DNA from 4 places in the Bradyrhizobium sp. 26S5 genome. Region 1 is predicted to be linked to each of the others. Evidence: predicted binding sites of a transcription regulator. Region 1 holds the regulator's gene; each other region holds the start of a gene.
What was found. Region 1 encodes LexA, which represses DNA repair genes until DNA is damaged. Its sites were predicted from a motif close to TGTTCNNNNTGTGTTCNG; they were not measured.
Positions count from the first base shown of each region.

Region 2: the regulator LexA is predicted to act here: its motif matches at 2,676-2,693, upstream of V5279_RS11215 (PA0069 family radical SAM protein).
Region 3: the regulator LexA is predicted to act here: its motif matches at 2,511-2,528, upstream of V5279_RS36755 (ribonuclease T2 family protein).
Region 4: the regulator LexA is predicted to act here: its motif matches at 1,957-1,974, upstream of V5279_RS14760 (DNA repair protein).

Region 1 is NZ_CP145948.1:5,236,903-5,241,292, forward strand. Features, by position in the region: gene V5279_RS24330 (HAD family phosphatase) at 1-77, shown strand, start outside; gene glp (gephyrin-like molybdotransferase Glp) at 103-1,314, shown strand; gene lexA (transcriptional repressor LexA) at 1,546-2,250, shown strand; gene V5279_RS24345 (hypothetical protein) at 2,593-3,021, shown strand; gene V5279_RS24350 (hypothetical protein) at 3,184-3,411, shown strand; partial or broken gene V5279_RS24355 (ComEC/Rec2 family competence protein) at 3,508-4,390, opposite strand, start outside.
Region 2 is NZ_CP145948.1:2,394,064-2,398,453, reverse strand. Features, by position in the region: gene V5279_RS11225 (ribonuclease HII) at 84-839, opposite strand; gene V5279_RS11220 (VOC family protein) at 918-1,364, opposite strand; gene V5279_RS11215 (PA0069 family radical SAM protein) at 1,488-2,654, opposite strand; gene V5279_RS11210 (glycosyl transferase) at 2,818-3,387, shown strand; gene V5279_RS11205 (helix-turn-helix domain-containing GNAT family N-acetyltransferase) at 3,481-4,390, shown strand, end outside.
Region 3 is NZ_CP145948.1:7,792,617-7,797,006, forward strand. Features, by position in the region: gene V5279_RS36740 (DUF3617 domain-containing protein) at 924-1,454, opposite strand; gene V5279_RS36745 (hypothetical protein) at 1,499-1,798, opposite strand; gene V5279_RS36750 (hypothetical protein) at 1,963-2,457, shown strand; gene V5279_RS36755 (ribonuclease T2 family protein) at 2,572-3,258, shown strand; gene V5279_RS36760 (23S rRNA (adenine(2030)-N(6))-methyltransferase RlmJ) at 3,567-4,390, shown strand, end outside.
Region 4 is NZ_CP145948.1:3,188,978-3,193,367, forward strand. Features, by position in the region: gene V5279_RS14755 (UdgX family uracil-DNA binding protein) at 311-1,789, opposite strand; gene V5279_RS14760 (DNA repair protein) at 2,040-2,834, shown strand; gene V5279_RS14765 (DNA polymerase Y family protein) at 2,725-4,390, shown strand, end outside.

The sequences.
Region 1 (4,390 bases):
GGGGGCGTGGCCTTCAAGCCATCCACGTGACATCGACGGATGACGTGGCAAGGGCGCTGACCGCACTTGGTATTTGACCATTTGCATTGAGGAGTTTTGCGCGTGGCCCTGATGCCGGTTGCCGATGCCCTGTCCGCCATTCTTGCCGGCGCCGAACCGCTGCCGGAGGAGATGGTCGCGCTCGATGCCGCCTACCATCGCACGCTGGCGCACGACCTCGCGGCGCGCCGCACCCAGCCGCCCGAGCCGATGTCGGCCATGGACGGCTACGCGGTGCGCGCCGCCGATGCGGCTGATCTCAAGTCCCGGCTCAAGGTGATCGGCGAAGTCGCCGCCGGCCGGCCGTTCGAGCGGACGCTCAGTGCCGGCGAAGCGGTGCGGATCTTCACCGGCGGCGTGATCCCCCATGGCGCCGATGCCGTCATCATCCAGGAAGACACCCGGGTCGATGGCGACCACATCTCGATCACCGAGGCAGCGAGCCCGGGACGGCACATCCGCCCGGCCGGCGTCGACTTCCGTGAGGGCGACCTGCTGCTCAACGGCGGCAGCCGCCTGTCCGACCGCGCGCTCTCGCTTGCGGCCGCCATGAACTATCCGGAACTCGCGGTGCGCCGCCGCCCGAAGGTCGCAGTGCTCGCCACCGGCGACGAACTGGTGATGCCGGGCTCCCAGCCCGGCCCCGGCCAGATCGTCTATTCCAACGGCTATGCGCTGCGTGCGCTGGCGCGCGCCGAAGGCGCCGAGACCGTCGATCTCGGGGTGGCCGCCGACACGGTGGCCGCGACCACGGCCGGTATCCGCCGGGCGCGGGAGGCCGGCGCCGACATCCTGATTACGACCGGCGGCGCCTCGGTCGGCGACCACGATCTGGTCAAGCAGTCGCTGGAGGCCGAGGGCGTCGCGATGGCGTTCTGGCGGATCGCGATGCGGCCCGGCAAGCCGATGATGCACGGCCGGCTCGGGGCCATGCGGGTGATCGGCCTGCCCGGCAATCCGGTGTCGTCCTATGTCTGCGCCTTCCTGTTTCTGGTGCCGTTGATTCGGGCTTTGAGCGGTCGGAACACGATCCATCATGTCCGCACCACCGCCGTGCTCGGCCGCGACCTCGCCGCCAACGACCAGCGCGAGGACTATCTGCGCGCGCGTCTCGAGGAGCGCCAGGACGGCGCGCTGATCGCCACGCCGGTGATGCAGCAGGATAGTTCGCTGCTCGGGAATCTCGCTGCGGCGCGGGCACTTCTGGTACGTCCGCCGTTTGCGCCCGCCGCCGCCAAGGGCAGCGAATGCGAGATCCTCACACTGCCCGACTGAGGTTTTCGCGGGCTGCCGATTGCGCGCCGCCTGATGCGTTCACCGGAAATTAATTGGTTGCGGAACACATATCGAACATATAGTGTCCGTTCATGATTTGTTTCGAGTACTGGTGTCTACAATCGGGAAGCCGCCAGGGAGCATTGCGCTCCCGAGATCAGGCCCCGTCTGAAGGCCCCACCTGAAGAGTCTCGGAATCGAACGACGCTATCAACCGGGGGAATGCTCGAGATGCTCACGCGCAAACAGTACGAACTTCTGCGTTTCATCAATGAACGTCTGAAAGAGGCCGGCGTGCCGCCCTCCTTCGACGAGATGAAGGATGCGCTCGATCTGCGCTCGAAGTCCGGTATCCACCGCCTGATCACTGCGCTGGAGGAGCGCGGCTTCATCCGCCGCCTGCCCAACCGCGCCCGCGCCATCGAGGTCATCAAGCTGCCCGAACTGGCCGCCGGCGGCGGCAACGGTCGCCGCGGCTTCACGCCGAGCGTCATCGAAGGCACCCTCGGCAAGCGCAGCAGCACGCCGCCGATCGCCGAGGACGACGGCAACCGTCCGGTCGCCGTCCCCGTGATGGGCCGGATCGCGGCCGGTACGCCGATCGAGGCGCTGCAGACCCGCAGCCACACCATCAGCGTGCCGCCCGACATGCTCGGCTCCGGCGAGCACTATGCGCTGGAAGTACGCGGCGATTCCATGGTCGACGCCGGCATCCTCGACGGCGACATGGCGCTGATCCAGCGCAACGACGTCGCCAACACCGGCGACATCGTGGTGGCGCTGATCGACGAGGAGGAAGCCACCCTGAAGCGCTTCCGCCGCCGCGGTGCATCGATCGCGCTCGAGCCGGCCAACACTGCCTATGAAGTGCGCATCCTGCCGCCGAACCGGGTCCGCATCCAGGGCAAGCTGATCGGGCTGTATCGCAAATACTGACGGCGGCGGAGCATGATCCGGAAAAGTGCGGAGCGGTTTTCCGAAAAGGTCATGCTCGAACAGACATATGGAGCGGGATGACGATTCGAAGAAAAGTCATCCCGATCCGGGAACGAGCAACAGATCGGATCGTTCCTTGGAAGATAGTGCGACGTGCGGACCACCTAGGATGCGCCCTGATACCTCTCGCGCAGTGTAGCGCGTTTGTGATTGAGGCGTTCGACGGCCAGTCGTACAATCGCCCAGAAACGAGCAGACACTCGTTTGCTATCGTCCACTCTGGTAGAGGCCTGCGCCTCAAGGAGAGGCACGGGTCGCTACCTCGAAAAGAGGAGCCATCCGATGTGTGACTATAGTCTGCACGCCGTGGCATCGCGCCCCGCCATTGTCGGAGAGACGCTGATCACCACGACTTTCCGCGGCACGTCGACCCGCGGCTTTGCTTCGGAGAACGATCCCACTGTCGCGGTCTGCATGCTGCCGGGCACCGAGCTCGCTTTCGCCGAGAACGTTCGCTACGACAGCCGCTGGATCTGGACCAAGACGATGAATTTCCGCGTCGGCGTGTTCAACGAAGTCGAGCCCGACGTGCCCGATCGCCATCATGACGCGGTCGAATTCCCCGACGGCAGCCACGTTCTGGTGACCCAGCTCGTCGAGGGACAGCGCGTCAGCGTGCTGCAATTGCCGGCACTGCATCCGCCGGTCGAGCACAAGCCGAAGGTTGTGGAGCGGCGGCCCTCCGCATTCGCGTCGCTGTTTTTGGGTTGAGCGCATCGTCGCCGCGGAATGAGCCACTCGGCGGCGGATGACCTTAGGCGATTTCGAGCGACCCCGGATTTCCGCTTCCGGGGCGCAGCAGGAGATTTGCGTCGGCGAGCGCCTTGGCGCATCATCGCGTACGGAGGACGTGTACTCACGGAAACCTGCGCAGTGGTCGACAAGGTCACATGGCAAAAGGCTGGACGCGTCACTGAGCCGGGCCGCTACATGTTCCGGTTCGGCTGGCTGACAGTGACGGCCGATGATCTCAAGGTCTGGGAGCAGTTTCCCGAGGCCATCTTCACCCTCGTCAAGAAGCCCGACGCCGGCCCCGATTCCGACGAGTACCATCTCGGCCTGTTCGAGCTGCCGACCGGCCCCTCGCCCGGCAACGGCTGAAGCGTTTTCGAGCGAAGTGGACACCGGTTCGCGTGAAGAAAACGCGTGAAAACAAGAAACTAGAGTTTTGGTTCTGATTAAATCAGAACCAAAACTCTAGTCGTCGCCCTGCAGGTCGGTCTCGGCCGGGGTCGCATCGACTGCGGGCCGCGGCGCGGCGGCGGGTGTGCGGAGGACCGTCTCGCTCTCACCGTCACCGGGAACCGCCGGCGACCACGGCCGGTCGATGCCGCCGGGCTTCACCGCATCGACGGCGTAGCCGGCGCCGGTCCGCCGCAGCACCAGCGCACCGTGGCGCCGCAGCCGCTCGGCATCGATCACCGAGGCCGCGCAACCCTGCGGCGCCGGCCGCGCGGTGACGATCAGCGCCGCCCGCTCGCAATCGTCGGCCAGCGCCTCCGGCCGCATCGCCAGCGCGACGAAGGCGCCGCCCGGGCCCTGGGTGACGCAGCCGCTCGGATCGCAGGAGACGCCCCCGCCGAGCGACGCATCGGCGGCGGTCCGCGCATCGGCATCCGCCGCCAGCCATTCCTTGACCAGGAATGCATCCTTCGCGCTATGCATCAGAGCAGCCGCCCGTCGCCGCCACGCACCGCGACGTTGCGGCCGTCGGCGGAAATCAGCACGTCCGGCAGCGGGGCCCTCAGCGCCCAGACTGTGGCCACCACCAGCAGCACCGCGCCGGACCAGCGCAGCGGCGTGCGCAACAGCCCAAGCAGGATGATGCCCGCGCTTGCGACGATCAGCGGCCCGATGCCGAACGCCGCCATCCGGCCCACCGCGCCAGGCAGCGCGGCGACCCATTGCGTCACCAAAATCATCCAGTCGATGCCGAAGCCCATGATCGCCCAGAACACGCCATCAAAGCCGAACGGCATGGCGAGGAGGCCGAGCAGACCCGCCGGCATCACGATCGCCGACACCACCGGCATCGCCGCGAGGTTGGCGAGCAGCCCGTAGGGCGTCACGCGATGGAAAT
Region 2 (4,390 bases), 2.8 Mb from region 1:
TCAAGCACAGCTGCCTCTGGAATACTGGATCGCCCGGTCGAGCCGGGCGATGACAGTGTTGGGTGGGTTGGCGCAGTCGCGCGCTAAGCAGCAGCTGACGCGGCTTCGCTTGTCGCGTCCACTGTGAACAGGTCGGGCTCGGCCGGGACCGGAAAATGCTTCAGCCGCGCGGCGACGACGGGGGCGAAGAAGCTGCGGTGATGGGTGGTGGGCCCGAGACGATCCAGGGCCTCGAGGTGCTCGGGCACGCCATAGCCCTTGTGCTGCTCGAACCCGTAGCCGGGACAATCCAGCGCCAACGCGCACATCAGGCGGTCGCGCGTCACCTTGGCGATGATCGAGGCCGCCGCGATCGAGGCCACGATGCCGTCGCCGCCGATCACGGCGTCGCAGTCGCAGGGCGTGGCCAGCTTGTCGCGGCCGTCGACGAAGACGTGTTTTGGCATTTCCGGCAGCGCATGCACCGCGCGCGCCAGCGCCCACAGCGAGGCGCGCAGGATATTGTCGCGGTCGATTCGCGCCGGCGACGCCACAGCGACCGAGAACGCTGATGTGGCGCAAATCTCCTCGAACAGCTCCTCGCGCCGCTCGGCGGTCAGCCGCTTCGAATCGTCGAGGCCTTTGGGAATCTTATTCGGGTTCAGCACCACAGCGGCGGCAACCACAGGCCCGGCCAGCGGCCCGCGCCCGGCCTCATCGCAGCCGGCGACCGGCCAGACACCGCGCTTGATCAGCGCCCGCTCGCGCCGGAAGCTCGGCCGCGTCACGATACGCTTCTCCGGCTTGGCTGACTTGGCCGGCGTCTTCTTCGGTGTGTTCTTGGACTTGTCCCGAATCATGCGGGGATGGTGATCAAGCCAGCCCCGCGGCGCAACCGGGAACCAGCCGCCCTTCCCCGCAATTCAATCAGGCCGCCTCTAATCGGGTATCGACACCCGCCTGTTATCGAGCACCTCAAACCCCGGCGCGCGGACCACTTCCCAGGCGTGGCCATCGGGATCGCCGAAATAGCCGCAGTAACCGCCATAGCTGGTGGGCTGGGCGGGCTTCAGCAGTTTGGCGCCTTTCGAGAGCGCGAACGCCATCACACGATCGACCTCGGCATCGTCGTTGCAGTTCCAGGCGATCGCAACGCCGCGGAACGCCTCCGGCCGCGGCTGATCCGGCAGCCCGGCATCGGCGGCGAGCAGATGCCACGGGAACAGCCCGAGCACGCTGCCGCCGGTGTCGAAGAAGGCGACCTCCTCGCCGGTCACGCGCATCTTCCTGGTAAAGCCGAGCTTCTCGTAAAAGGCGATGCTGGCGCGCATGTCGCTGACGCCGAGGGTGAGGACGGTGAAGCGTGCGGTCGGGGCGTTACTCATTGTTGCACTCACTGTTTTGACGTCATCGTAGCCCGGATTGAGCGAAGCGTAATCCGGGACCTCTATCCGCGGCCAAAGATTTCCCGGATTGCGCTACGCTTCATCCGGGCTACGGCTCCTTGCCTAGAACAAGCTCAACTGCTCGCCGCTACGCTTCGGCTTGGCAAAATGATCGGTGGTCAGCTTGGTGCGCCGCTTGTTGAGGCCGAGCTTTTCGCAGGCGATCTCGAAGCGACGGCCGATCATCCAGGCCATCGGGCCGGTGCCCTTCATCCGCGTTCCCCATTGCGAGTCGTAATCGCGGCCGCCGCGCATGTCGCGGATCAGCGTGAAGACGTGGCGGTAGCGGTCGGGATAGTTCGCCATCAGCCATTCGCGAAAGAGATCGCGGACCTCGAGCGGCAGCCGCAGCAACACGTAGCTCGCCTCCTTGGCGCCGGCATGCACGGCGGCATCGAGGATGCGCTCGATCTCGGAATCGTTCAGCGCCGGGATCACGGGCGCGACCATCACAGTGGTCGGGATGCCGGCGTCGGCAAGCCGCTTGATCGCTTCGAGCCGCTTCGGCGGCGTCGACGCGCGCGGCTCCATGGTGCGGGCGAGTTTTGGGTCGAGCGTCGTCACCGATAGCGCGACCTTGGCGAGATTGCGCTTAGCCATCCGCGCCAGGATATCGATGTCGCGGGTCACCAGCGCCGACTTGGTGACGATGCCGACCGGATGGCCGGCGCGTTCCAGCACCTCGAGAATGCCGCGCATGATTTTCCGCTCGCGCTCGATCGGCTGGTACGGATCGGTGTTGGTGCCGATCGCGATCATCCGCGCCTCGTAGTCGGGCGCCGCGAGCTCCTTCTCGAGCAGCGCGGGCGCGTCCGGCTTGGCGAACAGCTTGGATTCGAAGTCCAGCCCCGGCGAGAGGCCGAGATAGGCGTGGGTCGGCCGCGCGAAGCAATAGACACAACCATGCTCGCAGCCGCGATAGGGATTGATCGAGCGGTCGAAGCCGATGTCGGGCGAGTCGTTGCGGGTGATCACCTTGCGCGAGGTGTCGAGCGCCACGCTGGTCTGGAACGGCGGCAGGTCGTCGAGGCTCTGCCAGCCGTCGTCGAAGGCTGTCCGCGCCTCGGCCTCGTAGCGACCGCTCGCATTGGACTGTGCGCCGCGGCCGCGCCGCCGCTCGCGCTCGATCGCGACCGCAAGCTCGGGAAAAGGGGTGGGTGCACCCGCCGGGTTATCGGAGGGCGCCGTTACCGGCGGGTGCTTGAGGGCATGAGAGGATGCTCGGCTCATGCTCTGAAGCTAACACAACCTTAGAACAAATCAAGAACATCACTTGAGAAAATCCACAAAGTGATGGCGCAAAATTCTGCAGGCGAAAAGGCTGCTTTGAATATGACAAGGTGATAACACGGCCGGAGTTTTTCAACCGCTTGGGCCACCGAAGCCTCAAATCATGCTGAGCGTGATCATTCCAACCGACGGCGTCGAGCGCACCGCGGTCGCGACATTGGCGGCGCTGGTGCCCGGCGCAGCCGCCGGCGTCGTCCGCGAGGTGCTGCTGGTCGACCGCACCAGCAGCGATGTGATGGAGCGGGTTGCCGACGTCGCCGGCTGCGGTTTCCTGCGCTTCGAGGGCACGCGCGCCGCGGCACTTGCCGCCGGTGCAAAGCAGGCGCGCTCGCCGTGGCTGATGTTCCTGCATCCGGGCGCGGTGCTCGACGCCGGCTGGATCGAGGAAACCACCCAATTCATCCAGATGGTGGCGGCAAGCGGCAAGGACCGCGCCGGCATCTTCCGCTACGCCCGCGCGCCCTACACCGACCCCGGCCTGCGCGACGGCATCAAATTCGTCGCCCGGATGATCGCCGGCCCTTCGGCCGAACAGGGCCTTCTGATCGCGCGCGACCATTACGAGCGGATCGGCGGCTACCGGCCCGACGCCCGACGCTCCGAGGCACGGTTGCTGCGCCGGCTCGGCCGCTCCTCCCGCACCATGCTGCGCAGCCGGATCATGGTGGCGTAGGGTTTCCGACCCGCGGTGAGCTTCGAGATGCCCTGAAACCGGCCGTGCAAATCGGCCTTGCCATTTATTTGATTCCATCAAATAATATGTTTGATGAAATCAAATTCCCATGACACGACCCTCGAAAGCCAGGTCGCCGCGATCCGCGGCTTCAGCCGGTTCTACACCCGCAAGCTCGGCATCATCGAGCCGAAGCTGCTGCACTCCCCGTTCACGCTGCAGGAAGCGCGGATCATCTACGAGCTCGCGCATCGCGAGAACTGCACCGCGACCGATCTGGTGCGCGAGCTCGACCTCGATGCCGGCTTCGTCAGCCGCACGCTGGCTGCGCTGCAGCGCCGCCAGATCGTGACGCGCAAGCCGTCGAAGGCCGACAAGCGCGTCAATGAGGTGGCGCTGACCGCCAAGGGCCGCACTGCTGCCGCGGACCTCGACCGCCGCTCGCGCAACGAGGTCGGGGCGCTGCTGAAGCAGATCGACAGCGACCGCCGCGCCGCCGTGGTGCGCGCGATGGGCACGATCGAGCAGTCGCTGGAGCCGCCGGCCGAAAAGCCGGCCGGCTTCCTGCTGCGCAGCCATCGCGTCGGCGACATCGGCTGGGTGATCTCGCGACAGGGACGCGCCTACGCCGAGGAATATGGCTGGGACATCAGCTACGAGGCATTGGTAGCAGAGATCTGTGCGCAATTCCTGCGATCGTTCGATCCGGCTCGCGAGCATTGCTGGATCGCGGAGGTCGACGGCGAGCCGGTCGGCTCGGTCTTCCTGGTCAACGGCGGCGACGGCCTCGCCAAGCTGCGGCTGCTGCTGGTGGAGGAGAAAGCGCGCGGGCTCGGCGTCGGCCGCGCGCTGGTCGAGCAATGCATCCGCTCTGCACGCGAGATGGGCTACACAAGGATGACGCTGTGGACCCAGAGCATCCTGCTCGCCGCGCGCAGCATCTACGTCCGCGCCGGCTTCCAGCGGGTGAAGGAAGAGAAGCACCACAGCTTTGGCGTCGACC
Region 3 (4,390 bases), 2.6 Mb from region 1:
CCCGCGGAGCCTGGCTCTGAACGGGCGCCGCATTGCGGCGCTGGTTCACAGCAGTCGTTCGCGAAGTCCTGGTGCGCTGACTTGAAGCGACGGCGCCGCGCTTCTTTGCCACATCAGGTTGATTCACCGTCACCGGAGGGAGCACGCTTACATTGTTCGGCGGAGCACTGGTTTGCGCCTGAGCGTTGGCGACGTTTGCCCCCGCTGGCACGAGCAACACCGAACCGAGAAACGCCGCATTGATCGCAGCCGTTGATCCGAGCAAGCCGCGCTTGCTCCGCGACGAAGCCATTCCCACCAAACAATCCCCACACTGCCCAGGAAATCTTGACCGAGCCGCGCGTTCGCAACTCAGCGGGCATCGATTGGGGCGGACTTCTATCGGCGGGTTGAGCGAAATTCCACACGCGCAAAATAGAATCCATTGAAGCGCACACGATGCGAAACACTGGAACGATTCAAGATGCGCAACACTGGAGCGATTCAAAACGACATGCTGTCGCAGCACGCTTGCAGCGCGAAGAATTCGATGCGCGTCTTCGCTTTCTCAGATTGCTCGAGCGCGAGGCACGCAGCGATCGTTCAATGATGTTGATTTCGTCCTGCAATACCCTTGGCATTGTGCGCGATCAAAGCCAACACCTCGCAAGTGATGCGCGCTATCCATGTCATCGCATCTAACGGGGCGAGCGAACGTGCGCTCGATGTTAGGCTGCGCGAAGCAGCCATCGCTCCTCGACAAGCAAGCTGCGAATTGGATTGCGTCCGCCTTCGCCGAGCTTCGGCGGACAAGTCGTCGCTTCAGCGCAAAATTGCTTTGCAATTTTGTCGCGAGCTTCTCGCAATGGAGGTGGTGCAAAGCGTCACAGCCTCTCGAGATGAGAGGCGATACATTCAGGCGCGCGACGTCAATGCGCTGCGCCCTACTTCTGCTTGGGCAGCAGGCCCTTCAGCTTTTCCATGTCCTTGACGTTCATCTTCATGCCGCCGGGCATGACGATGTCACCGGGCTTCTGGTCGGCCTTGCAGGCGCCAAGCCATTTCGCCTCGATGGTCATCGTGGTGTCGCGGGTGCCGGCCGCGCCGCCCTCGGAATGCGAGGTGCTCTTGACCGTGTAGGCGGAATTGAAGTCGCCGACGATCTCGGCGTGGCTCTGCACCGTCATGCCGGCGACGCTGCAGATGGAATCGCTGACATAGCCGGTCGCGGTCTTCTGGATATCCTGCTTGGAGCAGACTTCCTTGGCCATCGGCGATGCCGCCGCGCTCATTTCCTTGTCGGTGGTCTCGTCGGTGCAGTGCTGCATGGTGATTTCCGGCATCGGCCCGCCGGTACGCAGCATCTTCATCTCCCACAGCCCGGCCTTGCGGGTCGGCAGGTCGACGGCACTTGCGGCGCCGGCGGACAAGACGAGGCAAACAGCCGAACCAAGCAAGGCAAGCTGTCGGGTCATGCGGTGAGCTCCCGGCTGAACGATCGGAGAATGGAGCGGCGCGCTCAGTAGAGCGTGCGCACTGGCCTCTCGGCCGCGCCGTAGGGCACCCAGCGGCAGGCAAAGGAGAGATAGCCACCCGGATAGCGCTGCACCGCAAGGAACTTCACCACCTTGCCGTAGGAGGCGCAGTGATCGACGGCGAGCTGCCGGGCGTCGCTCTGGACCGCCAGCGTATAGGCGATGATACCGCCGGTATCATTGCCCTTGAACGGCGGCACCGGCTGCAACCAATCGGCCCGCGCCGGTACAACGGCCAGCATCCCGCAAACGGCAACCAGGCACGCGGCCAATTTCCTTCGCATCGCAGACTCCATTTCGCTTGAAGCAACATAGAGTGCGCCGGCCACCGTGAAAAGAACGAGCCGGCCGCTAGAAGTGGACTTCTCTGCAGGTGTTGCCGCGCTGCACTTGACCTTGCCAGGGCTTCGCGGCACCGTCCGCGCATCGGATCATCGGGTGGATTCCCATGCGCAACCTGTTCAACTCCCGCAATAAACTCGGCCAAAAGCTTGGCCTCGGCGCCGCACTCGTGGTCGGCCTGCTGGCTTTCGGGGGTACGGCCGAGGCCGCCAATCCGTTCGAGCTGAATTTCTGGCTGTCCGGCCCGCGCTATGACGGCAATGTGGCGCCCTGCGAGAGGGCGCTGAGGGTCATCAGCGAGCAATTCCAGGAAAAGGAAGCCACTTTCTGGAATTCGCCGCTCGTGATCACCGGCTTCAACCGGATCCACGAAACCGCCTTCCGCCCTTGGCAGGCCGACAATATTCCGCGCCGCTATTGCTCGGGCGACGTGATGTTGAGCGACGGCAAGGTGCGCGGCGTACACTATTCGATCATCGAGGACGGCGGCTTTGCCGGTGTCAGCGACTCTCTCAGCCTCAGCCCGGGCGTCGAATGGTGCGTGACCGGCCTCGATCGCAACTGGGCCTACAACCCGTCCTGCAAGGCCGCCCGGCCCTGATCTCCGACCAGATTGCTGACAGCAGAAGCCGCCGCCATTCAGACGGCGGCTTTTGTTCTTGAAATGTTCCGGTGGCCTGCTAGGCTCCGGGCGGTCGAGTGAGGGGAGCGTTTGATGCCGCGGTTGGTCACAATTTCCCGATTTCTGATTTCGATTGCCTTTGTTCTATGCGGTGCGGTGGGGGCCTCGGCCCAGGATCGCCGCCAGAATGCGCCGGGTGAGTTCGATTTCTACGTATTGTCGCTGTCGTGGTCGCCTTCGTTCTGCGAGGCGGCGAGCGAGCGCGGCAACAATGGCCGCGGCACGCAGGCCCAGTGCAGCGGGCGGCCGTATTCCTTCGTGGTCCACGGCCTGTGGCCGCAATATGAGCGGGGCTTTCCCGAATACTGCCAGCGGCCCTCGCCGCGGCTCGCCCGCAACATCATGACCTCGATGCTCGACCTGATGCCGGCGCCCGGGCTGATCTACAACGAGTGGGACAAGCACGGCACCTGCTCCGGCCTCGGCGAGCGGGCCTATTTCGAAGCCATCCGCAAGGCCCGCGCTGCGGTGAAGATCCCCGAGGAATTCCTGCAATTGTCGGAGCCGAAGACGATCGCGCCCGACGAGCTGGAGGCGGCGTTCATCAAGGTCAATCCGGGACTCAGCAGCTCGGCGATCGCGGTGACCTGCGACAGCAGGCGGCTCAGCGAGGTGCGGATCTGCCTCAGCAAGGACCTGCAATTCCGTTCCTGCGAGGAAACCGACCGCCGCGCCTGTCGCCGTGATCAGGTGCTGATGCCGCCGGTTCGCGGCGGCTAGCGCGTTTTCGAGCGAATTGGGCACCGGTTCGCGTGAAGAAAATGCGTCAAAACAGGAAGCTGGAGCTTCGGTTCTGATCTCAATCAGAACCGAACATGCTCCAGCCCATCGCTTCCCGTCATTGCGAGCAACTCGCGACAAAATTGCAGGGCAATTTTGCGCTGAAGCGACGACTTGTCCGCCGCAGCCTCGGCGAAGGCGGAGGCAATCGATACTTTCTCGTGGTGAGATGGATTGCTTCCGCCTACGCTCCCCGAGCTTCGGCGGACAAGTCGCTCCCCCCGCAATGACGTGGTAATTGCTATCCCATGAACTACCGTCACGCCTTTCACGCCGGCGGCTTTGCCGATGTCATCAAGCACATCGTGCTGGTGCGCATGCTCACCTATCTGCAGGAAAAGCAGGCGCCGTTCCGCGTCATCGACACCCATGCCGGCGCCGGGCTCTATGACCTGACATCGAGCGAAGCGCAGCGCAGCGGCGAATGGCTCACCGGCATCGCGCGGCTGATGCAGGCGCGACTCTCCGACAAGGCGCTGCCGCTGATCGCGCCGTATCTCGACATCGTCAGGGCATTCAATTCGAGAGGCGAACTGAAAACCTATCCCGGTTCGCCGCTGATCGCGCGTGCGCTGCTGCGGCCGCAAGACCGCCTCACCGCCTGCGAGATCGAACCGACGGCGCGCAAGCAACTGATCGATGCGTTGCGGCGTGATGCGCAAGCGCGCGTCGTCGATCTCGATGGTTGGACGGCGCTGCCCGCATTCGTGCCGCCGAACGAGCGGCGCGGTCTGGTGCTGATCGATCCACCGTTCGAGGCAAAGGATGAGTTCGAACGACTGGCCCATGCTTTCACTGAAGCGTTCGCGAAATGGCCGACTGGCGCGTATCTTTTGTGGTACCCCGTAAAATCCCGGAGGGCCACCGACGAGCTCGCGCACAGCGTCGCTGCAGCGGCAGCAACAAGCCGGCCTGCCGGCAAATGCTTGCGTTTGGAATTCAGTGTGGCACCGCAAGAAACCGACGGCGGCCTCGTATCCACCGGCCTTTTGATGGTGAATCCGCCGTGGACGTTGGCAGGTGAGCTGAAGATCATCCTGCCCGAACTCGAGAAGCCGCTTGGTCAAGGCGG
Region 4 (4,390 bases), 2.0 Mb from region 1:
TGAAATCGTTTGAACAGTCCCGCGAATACGGACACGACGGGACTGGCGCGCGCGGTGGATATCGCACGATCATTCGTGCGCATCGTCGGTCCAGGACGGCTGTTTCGGGAGTGAGGATGAGGTGGCGCGCCGCACGATCGGGGCTAGCAAACCGCGCAGCGCGCCCGCCTCAGGGTACGTCATGGCGTGAACATGACGCCCGATGCCCGTAGACACGTGAGGGTATCACGGATCAATTCAAGGTTGTAGGGATTTATCAGCGTTTTGAACAATTTCACGTTGAAGTGTGATCCTGCAGTTCCCCCGGAACTCAAGCCGCGTGGGCTGAATTGCGCAGCTGATTTGCGGCGATTTTCAGATCGTCGATAAAGCGTTGATATTCCAGCGCCTTGGCTTTCTCGTCGGGCAGCCGCAACAGATAGGACGGGTGTACGGTGACCAGCACCCTGGTTCCGTCATGCTCGATCAGCTGGCCGCGGTTCCTGTGGATAGGTGTGATCTTGCCGAGCACGCTCTGCGCGGCCGTGGCGCCGAGCGCCACCACGAGCTCCGGCTTGATGGCGGCGAGCTCGCGCTCATACCACTGCCGGCAGGCGCGGATCTCCGGTGTGCCCGGCTTCTGGTGCAGCCGGATCTTGCCGCGCGGCACGAACTTGAAGTGTTTCACCGCATTGGTGATGTAGACCTTGGCGCGCGCGATGCCGGCTTCCTCAAGCGCGCGATCGAGCATCTGCCCGGCGGGACCGACGAAGGGATGGCCGGCGAGATCTTCCTTGTCGCCGGGCTGCTCCCCGACCAGCATCAGCGTCGCGCCTTGCGGCCCTTCGCCGAACACGGTTTGCGTCGCGTCCTTCCACAGCGGGCAGGCGCGGCAAGCGGCGGCCTCGTCGCGCAAGGCTGCGATCGCGTCACGAGTTTGCTTGTCTTGAGTTTGCTTGTCTTGGGTTTGCTTGTCCTGGGTATGCGTGTCGCGAGCTTGCTTGCGGGGCATCGGCATATCCTGCCGCTGCTGCGGCTCGGCGGCCTTGCGTGCGATGAAGGGGCCGCTGGTCATGCGCATGGCGTCTTCGATCAGAGGTTTAATGATCGAGTCCTCGGGCAGGTTCCTCCAATAGGCCTGCGGCATCTCCATCACTTTCAGCCGCGCCGGATTGAAGCGGCCGTTGTCATGCCGCCGCCAGACCTCCTCGAGCCGGTCCTCGCTCGGAACCTCGGATTTGGCGACGCCCGGCGTGATCGAGATCGCGTGCCCGTCCCAATGTGCGCAGGCGTCGGGGGTCAGGATCGACCACGGCATGTCGGCGAAGCGGCCGGCGAAGAACGGTGCGGCATGCTCGACGATGCGATGCTCCGGCTCGAACCAGGCGACGTAATGCGCCTTCTGCTCGCGGCCGATCTCGCGGAAGCGCAGATGCGTGTGCATCCTGTCGATATCGCGATAGACCGCGCGCGCCATCGCGTGGACCTCGGCGACATCGGGATCATCAGTCGCGCTGAGCAGATCATGATGGCTGCGCAGCCGCCACAGCAGGCGATAGAGCAGGGCGAAGCGCTCGTCATTGCGATGCAGGATCGCGGTCCTTGCCAGCTCGATAAATTTGGCTGTGACGTTGAACTGCGCCTGCGGCGTATCAGGCAATTCATTCACGCAGGATGCCGACACCAGTTCGTCGTCGCTGCGCACCGTCCACGTGACGTCCGACGGCTTCACGTCATTCAGCACCAATCGCCGCGCGGCCTTGCGCCAGCCTTCGAAATCGGTGACGTTGTCGAGCACGATGATACGCATGCGATTGCTCCGTTTCCGTCACGCCGCCATTTTCCGGGCCGGCGCGCCGGACGCCGCGGGCGAACCGGCGGCGTGCAGTTCGGCCGCTCCTGAATCCCATTGATTCCGCTCATGAATCACGGAGCTCACCAATCCGATTGACTCTGCCGGCCCTGTTAGCTTTATATTAGAACATATCATGAACAAATGAGCCAGTCCCTGGTTCGGATCAGTGACGGCCTCAAATTTTGGTTGGGAAGGAGCGGCGCATATGAACGGCGCACGCACGGGTACGCTTGCGTCTCTGCGCGGCAGCATCGCGCGCATCGAGGCGCCATCGGAGGCGGCGATGCCGAACCGCATCGCGCTTGGACACGCCAGCGCGGACGCGATGCTGCGCGGCGGGCTTGCGGCGGCAACGCTGCACGAGGTGTTCGCGGCCGGCCATCAAGGCGGGGCGGCGACCGGCTTCATCGCGGGGCTTGCCGGACGGCTGTCTGCGCGCAAGCCGCTGGTCTGGGTGCGGCAGGATTTTTCCGATCGCGAAAACGGCGCGCTGTCGATGCGCGGGCTCGCCGAGCTCGGCCTCGATCCGCGCCTGCTGGTCACGGTGCGCGCCGCCGATATCGACAATGGCCTCCGCACCGCGGCCGACGCGCTCGCCTGCGATGCGCTCGGCGCCGTCGTGCTCGAGGTCTGGGGCCATGCGCGCCAGCTCGACCTCGTCGCCAGCCGCAAATTGACCCTGGCCGCGCAAGCCTCCGGCGTCACCGCGCTGGTGCTGCGGATCGCGGCAACGGCGATCCCCTCGACCGCGGAGACGCGCTGGATCGTGCGCGCGGCGCATTCGCCGCCCGGCAATGCCGCAAGCGCCTGGGGCGCGCCGCGCTTCGACGCCGAACTCGTGCGCAATCGTCATGGCCCGGTCGGGCGATGGATCATGGAATGGAAATGTGATGAGTGCCAATTCAGTGAACCGTCGGCGTATCCTCAGCCTGTGGCTGCCACGTCTGCCCATCGACCGCATCAAGCGCAAGCTCGCGCAGGACATCGTCTCGCAAGCTGATGCGCGGGACATTCGGCAGGTGGTAGGGCTCCCTCTCCCGCTTGCGGGGGAGGGTTGGGGTGGGGGTCTCGCCACGAACGACGCTCTTCGTGGGGAGAGAGCCCCCACCCGGATCGCATCTAACGATGCGATCCGGCCTCCCCCGCAAGCGGGAGAGGCGAAGAAAGAATCTCGCTTTCCGCAGCAATCGACTGAGGCCCCCAGCGTCGTCGTCGCAAAGGACCACAACGCGATCCTGCTGCACGCGATCGACGAGGCGGCGGTGCGCGCCGGGCTGTCGATCGGGCTGCCGCTCGCCAATGCGCGGGCGATCTGTCCGGAGCTCACGGTCTACGACGCCGATCCGGCCGCCGATCTGAAGACGCTGAACGACATCGCCGACTGGTGCGACCGCTTCACGCCGCTGGTCGCGCTTGATCCGCCTTACGGGCTGTTCCTCGACATCACCGGCTGCGCACATCTGTTCGGCGGCGAGCGCGCGTTGCTGCAGATCGTGACCAATGCGCTGAGCCGGCGCGGCTTTGCGGTCAGCGCTGCGATATCAGGCACCTCGATCGCGGCCCGCACGCTGACGCGTTACACTTCCGGGCAGATCGTCGCCAGCGGCGCGGAAGCAGAGGCGGTCGGCCCGCTGCCGGTGTCGGCGCTCGGCGCCGATCCTGCCGTGACCACCGGCCTGCGCCGCGCGGGCTTGAAGACCATCGGCGACGTCGCCTCACGCGCCCCGCATGAAATCTCGGCACGGTTCGGCGCCGCCTTCACCACCCTGCTCAGCCACGCGCTCGGTCAGGGCGATGCCCCGATCAGCCCGCGCAAGCCGCTGCCCGATTACATCGTCGAGAAGCGTTTCCCCGAACCGGTCTCCACCGACACCGTGATCGCGCTGACGTTACAAAGCCTCGCCAAGATGCTGGTGACGGCGATGGACAAGCAGGGCAAGGGCGCCCGGCAGCTGGAGGCGAGCTTCTTCCGCACCGACGGCGCGGTGCGCGCGATCATGGTCGAGACCGGCCGTCCGGTGACGCGGCCCGAGATGATCGACCGCCTGTTCCGCGAGCGGCTCGATGCGCTCAATGATCCCCTTGATCCCGGCTTCGGTTTCGACCTCATTCGCCTTGCCGCCGGGCGTACCGAGATCGTGGTGCAGCAACAGCGCGATCTCGACACGTCAGTGCACGACAATGACGAGCTCTCGGCGCTGATCGACCGCATCGCCGCCCGCATCGGCGGCAAACGCGTCGTCGTGCATCTGCCGCTGGAGAGCCACATCCCCGAACGATCGGCGCTCGCGCTACCGGCGCAGCATCATCTGACTGCTGCCAGCGCCGCCGCCTGGCCGGAACGCGTCGCCGGCGAGCCGCCGCTGCGTCCCTTGCGGCTGTTCGATCGGCCCGAGCCGATCAAGGTGCCGTTCGCGAGCGTGCCCGACGGTCCGCCGCATCAATTCACCTGGCGGCGCGCGCAGCACGACGTGGTGCGGGTCGAGGGCCCCGAGCGCATCGCGATGGAATGGTGGAAGCAGGACGGCGCATCGCTGACCCGCGATTACTTCCGCG